One region of the Butyricicoccus sp. AM32-19 genome, then DNA from elsewhere that is predicted to be linked to it. Evidence: a T-box and tRNA genes for the amino acid it is inferred to sense, from the RefSeq annotation. Region 1 holds a T-box; the other holds one or more tRNA genes.
The links. The T-box of region 1 lies ahead of DW806_RS01880 (valine--tRNA ligase). A T-box ahead of a tRNA ligase gene usually reads a tRNA of that ligase, here a tRNA-Val.

Region 1 (8,190 bases):
TCAGCGCTGCAATGGACTCCTCCAGCTTTGCGAGGTGCTCGCGCAGCTTTTCGGCCTTTTCGCGCTCGGCTGCAACAACCTTCTCGGGTGCCTTATCGACAAACTTCGGGTTGTTCAGCTTCTTCATAACAAAGTCGATATCAGCCTCGACCTTGCTCTTCTCCTTGCCGAGACGGGCCCGCTCGGCCTCAAAGTCGATGAGGTCGCCCATCGGCATATAAATCTGTGCGTCGCCGGTGACTACGGATGCCATCTTGGCAGCGTCCGCCGGAACCGCGTCGATCAGCTCGATCTCGGAAGCGTATGCCAGCTTGGGGAAGAAGCCTGCGCCTGCGGAGAACGTATCCTTCTTCTCGGTCAGGATGAGCACCTTGGCCTTCTTGGAGGGCGGTACGTTCATCTCGGCACGGCGGTTGCGGATGGCGCGGACAGCGTCCATCAGGCTCTCCATCTGTGCCTCCTCAGCGGCAAAGTGCAGCTCGTCCTTGTACTCCGGCCATGCGGATACCATAACGGACGGACCCTCATGCGGCAGCGCCTGCCAGATGGTCTCGGTGATGAACGGCATGAACGGGTGCAGCAGCTGCATTGCGCCGCTCAGCACATAGCACAGCACCTTCTGTACGTTCTCGTCGCCGGTCTGCAGACGGGTCTTTGCAATTTCGATATACCAGTCGCAGAAGTTCTCCCAGATGAAGTCGTTCAGCTTGGCAGCTGCCAGACCCAGCTCGTACTGGTCGATGTTGCGGGTAACGTCGGCTACCAGCGTGTTGAACTTGCTGATAATCCACTTGTCCTCGATGGCAAGGTCACTCGGCAGCTCGACTGCCTTGTCCTTGTCGATGGTCAGGTTCATCTGGATAAAGCGGGATGCATTCCAGATCTTGTTGCAGAAGTTGCGGGACGCCTGTACGCGCTCATCCGAGAAACGCATATCGTTTCCGGGGCTGTTGCCGGTTGCGAGGGTGAAGCGCAGCGCGTCTGCGCCGTACTGGTCGATGACCTCGAGCGGGTCGATGCCGTTGCCGAGCGACTTGGACATCTTGCGGCCCTGCGCGTCGCGCACCAGACCGTGGATATAAACCGTCTTGAACGGGGTCTCGCCCATGTGCTCCACACCGGAGAAAATCATGCGGGCAACCCAGAAGAAGATGATATCGTAGCCGGTAACAAGCGTAGAGGTCGGGTAGAAGTACTCCAGCTCCTTGGTCTTGTCCGGCCAGCCGAGCGTGGAGAACGGCCACAGAGCGGACGAGAACCAGGTATCCAGTACGTCCTCCTCCTGATGGATATGCGTGCCGCCGCACTTCGGGCAGGTGCATACATCGGTCTTGGAGACGGTCATTTCGCCGCAGTCGTCGCAGTAGAACGCCGGAATGCGGTGACCCCACCACAGCTGACGGGAGATACACCAATCGTGTACGTTTTCCATCCAGCGCAGGTAGGTCTTGGAGAAGCGGTCGGGCACGAACTTGGTCTTGCCCTCGTTTACTACGTCCATCGCGGGCTTGGCGAGCGGCGCCATCTTGACGAACCACTGCGCCGAGGTCATCGGCTCAACGGTCGTGCCGCAGCGGTAGCAGGTGCCTACGTTGTGCTCGTGGTCCTCAATCTTGACCAGCCAGCCGCCTTCCTCGAGGTCCTTTACAACCGCCTTGCGGCACTCGTAGCGGTCCATGCCCTCGTACTTGCCGCCGTTTGCGTTGACGGTCGCGTCCTCGTTGAACACGAGAATCTGCTCGAGGTCATGGCGCTGACCCATCTCGAAGTCGTTCGGGTCGTGGCACGGCGTAACCTTAACACAGCCGGTGCCGAACTCCATGTCAACGTACTCGTCACCGAAGATCGGAATCTCGCGGTTCATGATCGGGAGGATGCAGGTCTTGCCGATGAGGTGCTTGTAGCGCTCGTCGTTCGGGTTGACAGCAACGCCGGTATCGCCCATGAAGGTCTCCGGACGGGTGGTCGCAACAACGAGGTCGCCCGAGCCGTCCGCCAGCGGATAGCGGATGTGCCACAGCTTGCCCGGCTGGGTTTCGTACTCAACCTCAGCGTCGGACAGCGCAGTTGCGCAGTGCGGGCACCAGTTGATGATGCGGTGGCCCTTGTAGATCAGGCCCTTGTTGTACAGGTTTACGAATACCTCGCGGACCGCCTTGGAGCAGCCCTCGTCCATGGTGAAGCGCTCGCGATCCCAGTCGCAGGAGGTGCCGAGCTTTTTGAGCTGGCTGATAATGCGGCTGCCGAACTTGTCCTTCCACGCCCAGACGCGCTTGAGGAACTCCTCGCGGCCGAGGTCGTAACGGGTCAGGCCCTCCTCCTTGCGGAGGTTCTCCTCTACTTTAATCTGGGTTGCAATACCGGCGTGATCGGTGCCCGGCATCCACAGCGCCTCGTAGCCCTGCATGCGCTTGGTGCGGATGAGGATATCCTGCAAGGTCTCGTCGAATGCGTGGCCCATGTGCAGCTGGCCGGTAACATTCGGAGGCGGGATAACGATGGTGTACGGTTTCTTGTCCGGATTGACCTCGGCGTGGAAGAAGCCGGAATCGACCCAGAACTTGTACAGCTTGTCCTCGACCGATTTCGGGTCGTAGGTCTTAGGCAGTTCGCTCATTGATCTATCTCCTTCAATTTGATTTACGATATACATGCGGGATACCTCTGTGCAAACAAAAAAGAGCATACTCATCCCGACAACAGGACGAAGTATGCTCCGTGGTACCACCTGAATTCGCGTAAAGACGCGCACTCGTTGCCCCGTAACGCGGGTTAGACGGAACAGCTTAACGAACATTCGGCTGTTCTGCTCCAAAGCGACCTTCTTCTTCCCCGCCGAGGTGCTTGCACCGACCGCACCCTCTCTAAACGCGCAAAGGAAAAATACTCCTCTTTTTCACTGCATTTGTGTATTAACTTTAATAGTATAGCTGTTAAATCCGGGTTTGTCAAGGGATATGACGCAGTTGACAGCAACTTGCCTATACGATACATGCCAGCGAATATACTAACAGATAAATACAAGCTCACGCTATCCCGTAGGGTGCGCCGAGGTCGGCGCACCGTTTGTAAACCGCAGGGCAAATTTCACAGCAACGGAATACATTAACGACAGCGTATGCCACGGACTATAATCCGGTGATATTCGCTGGAATGCGGTGCGCCGAAGTCGGCGCACCCTACGGTCAGGCGATTTACAACTTATTACCTGTTGCTGTAATATTCGTCCTCTGCCCATCTGCGTGGATTATCCAAAATATAATTGTATTTCACGGCGTAATCCGCATCATCCCGAATGACATGGTCATAAAACGACCGCTGCCATATGGAATACCCAACCTGTTTCGTTACGAATTCCTTTAATTGTTTTATCACACGCGAAATCGTAGGGGCGCACAGTGTGCGCCCGGACCGGTCGATGCCTTTTGCCGGATGTGGGCGAACACTGTTCGCCCCTACGTTTATCCCCGGCGCTTCCGTCTCCACCGTAGGGGCGCACAGTGTGCGCCCGAACAGCGAGCTAACGCATAGCAGCAGATGTACATGGTTTGGCATAATCGCCGCAATATCCACGGAAATATTCGGATAATGCAGTGGAATATTGTTGATTCCCGCTTGCACCAAATGTCCAATCGCAGACAGCGGTACATCCGCAGGCAGGCGAACAATGTTCGCCTCTACGGGATAGCATATATCCGTGTCATTCCACAAAATACACGCACGATCCTGCGTGCAGAGCGTCACAAAATAGACGCCCTGCTTTCCGTAATCATACTTTGGCAGCCGAGCCGATCTCCTCGTCTCCATCAGGAAAGTCTCCGCTTAAACTCCTCATACCCGAACATCCGCACGACCTCATCCGTGCCGTCGGCGCGCCGAATGGCGATCAGCGGCAGCGGCATGCCGTTAAACGTATTGGTCTTGACCATGGTGTAGAGCGCCATGTCCTCGAACACGACCTGCTCACCGGCGCCGAGCGCCACATCGAACGAATACTCACCGATGACGTCGCCTGCGAGGCAGGAGCGGCCGGTCAGCAGATAGGTGAACGCCTTCTTCCCCGGCTCGCCGCCGCGGTACACCGGCGGACGGTACGGCACCTCGAGCACGTCCGGCATATGGCACGCCGCCGAGGTATCCAGAATCGCAATGTCCTTATGGTTGTGCATCACCTCAAGCACGGTGGCGACCAGATAGCCCGCATTCAGCACAACGGCCTCGCCCGGCTCCAGATAAACCTGCACCTTGTACTTTTTCTGCAGATAATCAATGCAGTGCACCAGCGTTTCCACATCGTAATCCGCGCGGGTGATATGGTGGCCGCCGCCGAGGTTGAGCCATTTCAGGCCATCCATATACTGGCCGAAATTCTGCTCAAATGCAGCGACAGTCCGCACCAGATCGTCCGAATTCTGCTCGCAGAGCGTGTGGAAGTGGAAGCCTTCAATGCCGTCGAGCAGCTCCGGCTGAAAATTCTCTATCGTAATGCCAAGGCGCGAATCCGGACCGCACGGGTCATACATCGCGTGGTCGCTCGGCTGCGTGGAGCACTCCGGATTGAGCCGCAGGCCGCAGCTCTTCCCTGCCGCGCGGGCAAGGCTGCCGTAGGCCTTCCACTGCGTGAACGAGTTGAACACAATGTGGTCGGCGTACTCCAGGATCTCGCGGAACTCGCCCTCCGCGTAGGCCGGTGCGTAGACATGGGTCTCGCCGCCGAATTCCTCATGACCGAGCCGTGCCTCGTACAGACCGGAGGCCGTTGTGCCCGCCAGATACTCCCGAATCAGCGGGTACACGGAAAACATCGAGAACGCCTTCTGCGCCAGCAGGATCTTCGCGCCGGTGCGTCTGGCAACGTCCCGCAGGACGGCCAGATTCTGCACCAGACGGTTTTCATCGAGCAGGTAGCAGGGCGTAGGAAGCTCAGTAAATTTCATATCAGTCCACCAGTACCGGCTTGTCGTTGATCTGCCACGGCAGACCCCACTTGTTCAGCGCCTCCATGTACGGATCGGGATCAAACTCCTCGACCGTGTACACGCCCGGCTTGTTCCACTTGCCGGTCAGCAGCATCGCCGCGCCGATCATCGCCGGAACGCCGGTGGTATAGCTGATGGCCTGCGAGCCGACCTCGCGGTAGCACTCCTCGTGGTCGCAGACGTTGTAAATGTAGGCGGTCTTTTCCTTGCCGTCCTTCTTGCCGGTGAAGATGCAGCCGATGTTGGTCTTGCCCTTGGTGCGCGGACCGAGCGTTGCCGGATCGGGCAGCAGCGCCTTGAGGAACTGGATCGGCACGATCTGGTGGCCTTCAAACTCGATCGGGGTGGTGGACAGCATGCCGACGTTCTCCAGACACTTCATGTGGGTCAGATAGGACTGACCGAAGGTCATGAAGAAGCGGATACGCTGCACGCCCGGAATATTCTTCGCCAGGGACTCGATCTCCTCGTGGTGGAGCAGGTACATGTCCTTGTGGCCGACCTGATCGAAGTCGTACTCGCGCTTGATGCTCATCGCCGGGATCTCCACCCAGTGACCATTCTCCCAGTACGAACCGGGCGCGGATACCTCACGCAGATTGATCTCCGGGTTGAAGTTGGTCGCAAACGGATAGCCGTGGTCGCCGCCGTTGCAGTCCAGAATGTCGATGGTGTCGATTTCATCGAACAGGTGCTTCTGTGCGTAAGCGCAGTACGCCTGCGTTACACCCGGGTCAAAGCCGGAACCGAGCAGAGCGGTCAGACCGGCCTCCTCAAACTTTTTCTTGTACGCCCACTGCCAGGAGTAGTCGAAGTACGCGGTAAAGCCCTCGTCCTTGCAGCGCTTCTCGTAAATGGCGCGCCACTCCGGATCGTCGGTGTCCTCCGGCTCGTAGTTGGCAGTATCCATGTAGTTTACGCCGCACTTGAGGCACGCATCCATGATGGTCAGGTCCTGATACGGCAGCGCAATGTTCATCACGATGTCCGGCTTGTACTCGTCGATGAGCGCGCACAGCTCGTCCACGTTGTCCGCGTCCACCTTGGCGGTGCGGATCTTGGTTGCGGTCGTACCGTCCAGCTTCTCCTTGATGGCATCGCACTTGCTCTTGGTGCGGGACGCGATCATGATCTCCTCAAAAACGTCGCTGTTCTGGCAGCACTTGTGGATAACTACGCCGGCAACGCCGCCGCAGCCGATGATCAATGCTCTTCCCATTGTTAATTCCTCCTCATTTTTAACTGTATATATAATTTAGATTTATTGAATGGTCTTTATTTGTTAAACTGCCGCTTGAGAAGCGAACGGAACTGCGCAGGCGGCAGCCTTTTTCTCTGCACCGGCTGAGCGGGGTACTCGAACTGCCGCAGGCGGGTTCGCCCCTAACGGGCGGCAGCCTGTTTCTCTGCACCGGCTGAGCGGGGCGCGCGAACTGCGTCAGCGGGTTCGCCCCTAACGGGCGGGAGGTTCGCTGAACCTCAGCGGGGAGTGCGCCTACCCGGCGGGGGCACAAGAGGGTAGACACCTGCTGTTTCCACCCTCTTGTGAATCACCCCTTTCCCTTGGGGATATTCCGGCGCAGATTTCCTATATGTGACCGCTCCGAAACAGGGAACGGCAGAGGATTTTTTCTTCCGTGTCTTTCGCAACCTGTTCGCAGTGTCAGATACCGTACTGCTACACAGGTCGGCTACTTCCAGCAGGCGCGGCATACCCGTGCCGCGCAACTCGTAAGTCTGGAGTTTGCGGACAGCACCTACGGATTAGGTGTTCGGTGCAATTTAGCCTCGCAGGTGCCGTGCGTTACAACGTGCCAAGGATTTGCGCGGCACTGTTATGCCGCGCCTGCGTTGAGTAACCCGCATGTGTAGCAGTACGCTGTCTGTGAACTGCGAAAAGGTGGAGAAAGACACGCAAGAGAAACCCGACTGCCGTTCCCCTTTTCCTGCTTACGCAGTCTACCGTCTGCACCCGAGCTATCCCAACAAGGGAAACGGGTGTTCAAAGAGGGTAGAAACCGTAGGTGTCTACCCTTTTTGCCCCCGCCGCGGGTGCGGCGCGTTCCCCGCTTGCCAAGCGGATACCCAATCAAAACCGTAGTAATTTTCTCACGATTCCGTTATTCTTCCACCTTTTCCAGCAGCTTCTGCACATAATTCGGCAGATAGAACGCGCCCTTGTGCAGATTGGTATTGTAATATTTGGTTTCCAGTCCCAGACTGTTCCACCAGTCCGGATTCAGATCGCGCACCGGATGCACGCCGCGCGACGAGAAGCCGAACAGCCAGTGTCCGGACGGATAGGTCGGGATATGCGCCTGAAACAGACGCGACAGCTCGAACGAATGGACGATATTGCGGTGCGCTCTCTGGCACGCCAGTGCATCGCCCTTGTAGAACGGGCTTTCATGCTGATTGACGAGCACGCCGTGCTCCTTGAGCGCCTTGTAGCAGTTGCCGTAAAATTCCATCGTGAACAGACCTTCGCCCGGGCCGAACGGGTCGGTCGAGTCGATGATGATAAGGTCGTACTCGTCCTCGATGCGGCGGATATACTTCAGGCCGTCCTGATAGAGAATGTGCACGCGCGGGTCGTCGAGCGAGCATGCCACACCGGGCAGGTACTCCTTGCAGACCGCGACAACGCGCTCATCGATCTCCACCAGGTCGATATGCTCGATGTGCTGATAGCGGCACAGCTCGCGGACGCAGCCGCCGTCACCGCCGCCGATGACAAGCACCTTTTTGATCTTCTCGCCGAGCACGGCCATCGGCACATGCACCATCATTTCATGATAGATGAACTCATCCCGCTCGGTCAGCATCATGTAGCCGTCAAGCGTGAGAAACCGACCGAACTCCTCGCATTCAAACACGTCGATGCGCTGAAAATCGCTCTGTTCGGTGTAAAGCTGACGGTCTACCTGTATCTGCAGCCCAACCGTCGGCGTATGCATTTCAGTAAAGGTAAGTTGCATGAGTGAAACGCTCCTTTTATTCCGGGCTGACAACGCCGCGGATGACCTGCAGGTTGTTCACCTCGGGGTCCTCGGTGCCGAGCAGCATGCAGTTCTTTTCCTTGGCGTAGCGAATATAATCAAGAATATCGCGGGTGATACGCTCACCGGGCGCGAGGATCGGGATGCCGGGCGGATAGCACATGACAAACTCCGCGCAGATGCGTCCGACCGACTCCTCGAGCGGCATGGCC
Region 2 (8,190 bases), on a different contig from region 1:
TCGATTCCGGAAAAGTTTGTCTAACGGGTTATATTATACCGTATATGTGGGAGTAACGCAAACGTAGTTTATGTGAAGTTGCGGCGGTTTAACCGCAACGCAGGCTATTCCGGCACCGACCCGCTAGGATGCACGAACCGCGCAGGCTGTTCGCCCTATCCGGGCAGCATTTCTCAGCACCGGCTGCGCGGGGTACTCGAACTGCGCAAGCGTGTTCGTCCCTTTCCGGGCGGAGAGTTTTCCGCTGAACCTCAGCGGGGGATTCGCCGTCTGCGGACGGCGGGAACGTGCCGCGCCCCGCGGCGGGGGGCAAAAAGGAAGGACAACCTACGGTTTTCCTTCCTCTTTGAACTCCTACCTTTCCCTTGCTTCCTAATCTGGCGCAGATTTCCTATATGTGACCGCTTCGAAAAGGGGAACGGCAGTCGGGTTACCGCAGCGTGTCTTTCGTGAAATATTCGCAGTTCACAGACAGCGTACTGCTACACATGCGGGTTAATCAACGCAGAGTGCGGCATAACCGTGCCGCACAATTCGTCAGCACGTTATGATAGACAGCACCTACGAGGATAAATTGTACCGAACAACAAAATCCGCAGGTGCCTTCCGGTATAACGCGTTAAAGAGTTGCGCGGCACGGTCATGCCGCGCCTGCGTAGACTAAACCGCCTGTGTAGCAGTACACTGTCTGTGAACTGCGAATATTTCACGAAAGACACGCTGCGGTAACCCGACTGCCGTTCCCCTGTTTCGCAGCGGTCACATGTCGGCAATCTGCGCCAGACCCTCCCAAAAGGAAGTGGGAGTTAAGAGGGTAGAAACCTTGGTGTCTACCCTCTTGCCCTGCCGCGGGGCGCGGCGAATCCCCGCGCTCCGCAGAGCGCAACTCCTCGCTTGATTTCAAGCGGAAAAGGTGCCGCCCAGAAAGGGCGAACCCGCCTGCGGCAGTTCGAGTACCCCGCTAAGCCGGTGCTGAAAAAACTGCCGCCCGGACAGAACGTAGCGCTGCGCGCCTCGTATGCCCCGGAAAGCCGGCGGTTTCTAAAGACAAAAAGAAAAACCACTCACTTTCGTGAGTGGTTTTCGTGGTGGAAGTTAACGGGCTCGAACCGCTGACCCTCTGCTTGTAAGGCAGATGCTCTCCCAGCTGAGCTAAACTTCCAAGTGGTGACCCGTGGGGGAATCGAACCCCCGTTACCGCCGTGAAAGGGCGGTGTCTTGACCGCTTGACCAACGGGCCAAGGGAAAATGGTAGCGGTAATTGGACTTGAACCAATGACCTTCCGGGTATGAACCGGACGCTCTAGCCAACTAAGCTATACCGCCATATCCTTTTCCGTTGTTATCGCCCGCTCGCTGACGACTTGTTTAGTATAGTCCATAATCGAGTAAATGTCAACACCTTTTTTCAAATTTTTTTGAAAAAGTTTTGGAACCGATTTTTCCGCTATTTCCCGCCCTGTTCCAGACTGTCCAGAAGCTGCTCGTAGAACGCCTCATTCCAGGTATGCGTCTGCGCCAGTTCTTCTCCGGTGAGCATAAAATACTGATCGGATACATATTCGCCTCTGTCCGGAATCGGGTCGTCAAACGTGCAGTCGATGTAATATGTTGTGCCGCCCAACCGCACAGCATTCCAGCCGTGGTTCATTTCCTCGGATGCGACATAGATGACCTGAATGCCTGCCGCCTTGCACAGCATCTCATACGCGCGGCCGTAACCGGCACACACAGCCTTATGATCGAGCAGCGCGCCATCTGCCGCGAAAGCGGGTGCCGAGCCGTCCGGAGCGTCCTCCTCTGCCGTATCCACATCGTACTCACACTGACGGATGAGGGTATCGTGCAGCGCACGCAACTTCTCCTCTGCAGTCATGGTCTGCGAAACCGAGCCTGCCGCCAGAACCCTGGCGTACTCCCACGCCTGCTCCTGCCGCGCCTGCCGAGAAACCTCGGCGTTCAGCTCGATGGTCTTGTTCGGCCGTGTTACCGCGTGCAGCGCGAATGCGTATGGATACTGCGCCTCCAGTGCTCGGTACACCTCGTCCGCGTCCACGTTGTCCTCGCGGAAGGCAACGCCGTTTCCGCCGTTCTCCGCGTCCTGCCGGAGCAGATCTGCCGCCTGATAGACATTATCCACCGGCTTCGCCTGCAGATACGGCAGCCAGAACACACCGCCGCCAAGCAGAGCCATGGTCAGCAGAAAGCCGAAAAACCGTCTCATATGTCCCCTCCTTCGGGTATGACAAAGCGGGCGGCTGCGCCGCCCGCTGTCTAACCGTCAAAACGCGCCGCGCTTCGACAGGAAAAATGCAATTATCACATCAGCTTCACGGTATAGTATACCGCAGTGATGAACAGATATGCCGCTGCCGCACCCAGTGCGATCATGACATGGCTTGCCGCAAGTACAACGACTGCCGTCAGCGCTACCATCACGATCGGCGTAATGGTGAGCATCAGGTACGCGTTCTTGCTGAACTGGGTGTCGATCTTGCGGCCGCGGAAGGTAAACTTACCCTTCTTGCGGCGCAGAGAAGCCGTAACAGCGATCTGGATCAGTGCCAGTACCGCGGTACCTGCTGCCGCCACGGTGGACATCCATGTATGGTTAGCCGAAACCAGCGCGCGGTGAATCACCAGCATTGCCGCAACACCCACACCGGTATCTACTGCAATCAGGAAAAATTCCGGCGCATAAGAATGATACACCAGATAATACACTGCCAGAACCGGCAGGACAACATACATCGCCTTGATCGGCATGGTGCCGTAGTAGTTGATCGCGGTCAGGAATACGATGGCAACGATGCTTGCAATCAGCATATTGCGTCCGCACACGATGCGGCGCACGCTGCTGCGCTTGCCTGCATGCTCCTGTCCCAGCATGATGATGCCGGCTGCTGCACCGACAATGCCCACACCGAGCAGCACCCGCGTTACCAGCACGCCGGTCTTCCAGGTGTTGCTGTAGCCCAGCAGGCGCTCGAGGATCATCAGTACCAGCACGCCGAGCAGGCACACGCTGAATACTGCGAGCACCTTGTTGGTGGTATACTCTTCCTGAGAAATTGGCTTTTTACCCACATTGTTTTTTGCCAATGTTTAACACTCCCTTTATTTCTTCTCACATGTTGCCGCCGGCATAGAGCACGGCCGCAAGCGCCGCAATCGGCGCAGTCTCACACCGCAGGATGCGTGTACCGAGCGAAACGCTCTGCAGTCCCGCGTCCACGGCTGCCTTTGCTTCAGCCGGATCGAAGCCGCCCTCCGGCCCGACCATCAGCGAAACCGTGTCCCTGACACCGCCTGCAAGCGCATCGTGCAGACCGGTCCGCTTCTCGTTTTCGTAGAAAAACAGTGCCGTTTCGCTTTCCGCCGCCTGCGCAATTGCGTGAGCGACCGGTACAACGGCTGCCACCTCCGGCAGACGTCCTCTGCCGCACTGCTTTGCTGCCTCGGCAGCAATCTTACGCCAGCGTTCCACCTTCTTTTCGGTCTTATCCGGTCGGGAAACGCAATTCTTGGACAGATACGGCACGATACGGCTGACGCCGAGCTCTACCGCCTTCTGCACGATAAATTCCATTTTGTCGCCCTTGGGCAGCGCCATAAACAGCGTGATAGACTGCTTCGGTTCGGTATCCGCCGCGTGGCAGCTTACGACCCGGCAGGTCACGGCTTCCTTCTCCACGGCTTCCACCGTGCAGTCAAAATCCATCCCGGCACCGTCACACAGGGTAACACCTTCGCCGACACGCAGACGCAGAACACGTCCCGCGTGATGCGCGTTTTCTCCGGTAAGGGTCAGCACGCCGTCCTGCGGCTGCTGATCGACAAAAAATCGAGGCATAATAATCAAATAACCTTTCCTATTTTAGCAAAAAAACAGCCGTTTGGCAAGTGAACATTCCGTGAATCCTGAAACAAATCACTTTTTCGCAGCAAAAGCGCTCCAGTCATCGCTCTTTTCGTGCGAAAGAATCGTAAATCCGCTCTTTTCCAGCGCCGCGCGCACCTCCTCGGCACGCTCGTTGAGGATGCCGGAGCAGATCAGTGTGCCGCCCTTGACCAGCTTATCCGCAAACATGGGCGACATGCCGATGATGACATCAGCCACGATATTCGCCACGATCACGTCGTAGCCGCCGCCGATGTCCTCGGCGAGCTTCGGGTCGCGCAGCGCATCGCCGCACAGACCTCTGCCGATCTCGACATGGTTTTTTTCCGCATTTTCATGTGCAGTTTTCAGGCAGTTCTCGTCGATATCGACAATGGTCTGCACATCCGCGCCGAGCATAGCCGCCGCGATGGCCAGAATACCCGAGCCAGTGCCCATATCGAGCAGCTTGTCGCCCGGCTTTACCGCATCCTCGAGCGCCATCATGCACAGCTGGGTCGTGTCATGGCTGCCGGTGCCGAAGGACGACGCCGGGTCGATTTCAAGAATACGGCGGCCCTGCGGGTCCTCAACCGTCTCCCACGAGGGTTTGATCATAAAGCTGCGTCCCACCGGGAACGGCTTGAAATACTGCTTCCATCCCCACTCCCAGTCCTCCTGACGGGTCAGCGCGGTTTCCGTGCACAGTCGGCCCCATGCGTGCTCCTCATCGCGCGCCTTGAGGTTTTCCAGCGCGGCACGGATATCCGCGTACTGCTTTGCACCCTCGTCGCTGTCCGGCAGATAGATTTTGAGACAGGTCTCCTGTGCACGCTTCTCGCGCACCAGATCCTCGTCTACATAGTCCCAGTATATTTCGGTGTCCTTGAGAAATTCTTCAAAATCCGCCGCATCCTCAAGCACATAGCCTTCTACGCCGTTGTCCTCGAGCAGTGCCTCGACCGGACCGATGCCCTCGGTCGTCGTGTAGATCGTAACTTCTCTCCAATCCATAGGTTCCACCCTGCCTTTCCTATCCAGATAACCGCGCTCCGCGCGGTATTCAATAACAATTTGCTTGCATAATTGCAACTACAAGACCGGTTTTCGTCCAGAAACCCGAGTCTTTGGTCCTGCCCGCAGGCGACTGCCGCTCTGCGGCAGCATTCACTCCGCGGCGCATTGCGCCGCAATAAAACCCGCGACATGTGCGTGGGTTTTGTTTCCCCGCCCCAGTGCCCCTGGGGCACGTCATTCGGGTATCGAAAGGCGGTTTCTCCGGAACCGTCTTTCGTATATAGGGGACTTTTGAAGTCCCCTATAAGCGGATCATGCCGTATTTCGTCTCGAAGTACGAAATGACCGCGTCTTCCTGCTCCCATGTGCCGTCATACAGTGCAAGTCCCGGAAATACCCGCAGACCCTGCTCCAGCAGGTCGGCAGATTCCGCGCACAGGCACAGCGGACGCGAGATCATATAGCGGGATTCCTCCAGTGTGACAACATCCTCTTCGGTTTCGAGCAGCAGCTTGAACGCACCCGAATCATCCTCGGCTTCGATGAGATCCTCATCCAGATGCGGACCGCACTCGATCTCATCCGAAATGTCGATGGTCGGAGCGATAAAATGCGCGTGCTTGCCGTCCGGCGCACAGATAAAATCATCGTGATCGCGCGGCAGCGTTTTGCACGCCACTTGATTGCCGCGCAGCGCCGCGACGAATGCTTCCGTACTGTCGGGCACAATTACCTCGGTGTTGTACAGTGTGGTTTGAGACAGCCAGTCCGCGTGCATGCACACGCCGAGCGACAGCCGCGCATACGGCGCCGCGATTTCGAGCGCCTGCGTCAGCGATTCGGGATCGTGTGCGCTGATCAGCACAGTCGTAACGCCAATGCGCTGCAGCACACCGATAGCCGCCCGCACATCCGTGCCGTCCGGCAGATGGCCTTCATCGTCCTCCACATGCAGCTCCGCAATTACCGTTCGGCCGCACAGATCGCCCAGAGCCAGCACAGCGGCACGCAGCGCCGGAAATGTCGGCGCACCATGCAGATAATAGAACGCCGCATCATCGTGCAGCAGAGGACGGAAGACCTCCTTGCACTGCTCAATGTAGTGCATGGTGATCGGGCGTTCGCAGTGCTCCGCATCGGGTTCGGGCGGGCACTCGAGCGCCAGGCCGACCGGCAACGGCGCCAGCTCTTCAGCCCATGCATCACACAGTTCGGCATTCGGTGCAAGCGCGCCTGCAAACTGCTCGGGCGCGGTATGATACAGCGAAATTGCCGCCGGATCGTTCAGCAAAAGCTGCGGTTTATGCTCGGATTGACATAAAGGAATATCCAAGGTTGTTCTTCCTCCTAAGAAGATGAAAAATATTCATATTTCAGTTGATAAAGTTTACTTTTTCGTCCAGCTGCCGTCACTCTTAACGGTATACTGCTGCGGTTTTGCCGCCGCCAGCCTGCACATTTCAAGTGCGCTCTGCAGCTGATCGTCCACCAGATAGGTCTGGCCGTTCAGCGCAGTAACCGCTTCGTCCAGTGCGCTCAGCATCTCCGGAGACGCATACAGCGCCGCAGGCAGATCGTAAGCCGCCCGGAAGGACGCTACCGCGTCCGCTACGTCGCCGTCATACCTGCCGGTTGCTTCGGTGAGCAGTCCCAGCAGCGACAGGCGCTCGGTCATGGCGTAAACCGCGTCCGAGCTGTCGCCAAAACGCAGGGTTGTGCTCGTATCGAGCGGTTTGAGATCCTTGGTATTGACCGTAACCTTGCGGTTCTCCAGCTGGATATCCGGCGTCAGGCCGACACCTTCCCAGCAGCCCTGCTTGGGCAGTTCGAGTTCCAGCGTGGTGATGACCAGCTTGTCGCCGTTTACCAGATCAATGTGGAACTGCCCCTGTCCCTTGCCGTAGGTCTTGCTGCCGATGAGCGTCGCCGAGCCGGTATCCTGCAGGCTGCCTGCCAGCAGCTCCGCCGCGGAAGCCGTGCCGCCGTCCACCAGAACGACAATCTTGTTAAGCGGCAGCGCATTGCCGGTCGAATAGGTCTGCTCCAGACCGCCCATATCGTCGCGGTAGCGGACGCCGGCAAGCTCTGCATCCTTGACCGGCGTCATAGCATTCGCCATTTTGAGCGCCGCGTCGATCAGGCCGCCGCCGTTGCCGCGCAGGTCGAGAATGACCGCACGGGTGTTCTTAGACGGCAGGCTGTCCCAAATCTCCGAAAACGCCGACCAGTCGTTCTGCGAGCCGATGGCGCTGACCTTGATGTACTCCACACCGTCCGCCATCGTCTTGTTGGAAACGTACACGCGGTTGACCTGACGGCGCTCACAGGTAACGGTAATGTCCCGTCCGTAGCGGCGCACGGTCAGCTTGACCGACGTACCTTCCTCGCCGCGCAGCTTAGATGCTACATCGGCATTTTTCAACTTGGTTGCGTCCTCACCGTTGATTTTCACGATAAGATCGCCAATCTGCAGACCGGCTTCCTCCGCCGCTGAATAGCGCATGACCTCAGCGATCTGTACGCCGTTTTCTGTCTCCTGCAGGCCGACGCCGATGCCGACAAAGCCCTCAAGCGTCGAAAATCCCTGCGAATACTCCTCGCTCGACAGATACATGGAATGCGTATCGAGCAGCGAGAGAATGTCGTTGAGTACGTCATACATCTCATCCGGATGCTTTTCCAGATATTTATTGATATAGTTCTGCAGAACGTACGGATCATGCTCTGCCTTGAGGCCGAAAGCATCAATGAGCGCCCAAACGCCGTCAAACCACGTTTCGCTCTGTCCGTCCTGCGTGATCGCACCGGCGGAGGCGGTCATCATTGCCGCCGTCATCGCCAGTGCCGCTATTCTTTTCGCTAATTTTTTCATGTGGGTCTCCTCCGCGCTCAGCGCGGCAAAAAAATCCGTTTTGCTTGCAAAACGTAACCGCATGGCAGGTTTTTTACCGAAAAACCGAGCCATTGGTCCCGTCCGCAGACGGCCGCCGTTACACGGCGGCTTGCAATCAGCGGCGCATGCGCCGCAACAAAACCCGCGACATGTGCGTGGGTTTTGTTACCCCGACCCAGCGCTCTTGGAGCGCGTCATTCGGGTATCGAAGTATGGTTTCTCCGGAACCATACTTCGTATATAGGGGACTTTTGAAGTCCCCTATACGTTGTCACATGGACTCCGGTGCGTCTACGCCGATGAGCTTCAGCACGTTCTCAATGGTCTGCTTCGCTGCCAGGCACAGGGTCAGACGCGCATCGCGGACAGCCGGCTCGGCATCCTTGATGCGGCAGGCGTT

Region 2: it has a tRNA-Val gene. The T-box ahead of DW806_RS01880 (valine--tRNA ligase) is inferred to sense a tRNA for this amino acid. The anticodon was not compared.

What each region holds. Positions count from the first base shown of each region.
Region 1 is NZ_QUIX01000001.1:392,851-401,040, reverse strand. Features, by position in the region: gene DW806_RS01880 (valine--tRNA ligase) at 1-2,617, opposite strand, end outside; T-box leader at 2,698-2,909, opposite strand; gene DW806_RS01875 (transposase) at 3,205-3,807, opposite strand; gene nspC (carboxynorspermidine decarboxylase) at 3,807-4,937, opposite strand; gene DW806_RS01865 (saccharopine dehydrogenase family protein) at 4,939-6,198, opposite strand; gene speE (polyamine aminopropyltransferase) at 7,100-7,957, opposite strand; gene DW806_RS01855 (aminotransferase class I/II-fold pyridoxal phosphate-dependent enzyme) at 7,974-8,190, opposite strand, start outside.
Region 2 is NZ_QUIX01000008.1:58,191-66,380, reverse strand. Features, by position in the region: tRNA gene DW806_RS08360 (tRNA-Val) at 1,087-1,162, opposite strand; tRNA gene DW806_RS08355 (tRNA-Glu) at 1,166-1,240, opposite strand; tRNA gene DW806_RS08350 (tRNA-Met) at 1,250-1,326, opposite strand; gene DW806_RS08345 (transglutaminase domain-containing protein) at 1,448-2,224, opposite strand; gene DW806_RS08340 (hypothetical protein) at 2,320-3,102, opposite strand; gene DW806_RS08335 (16S rRNA (uracil(1498)-N(3))-methyltransferase) at 3,128-3,853, opposite strand; gene prmA (50S ribosomal protein L11 methyltransferase) at 3,932-4,894, opposite strand; gene DW806_RS08325 (hypothetical protein) at 5,199-6,230, opposite strand; gene DW806_RS08320 (S41 family peptidase) at 6,285-7,769, opposite strand; gene argS (arginine--tRNA ligase) at 8,062-8,190, opposite strand, start outside.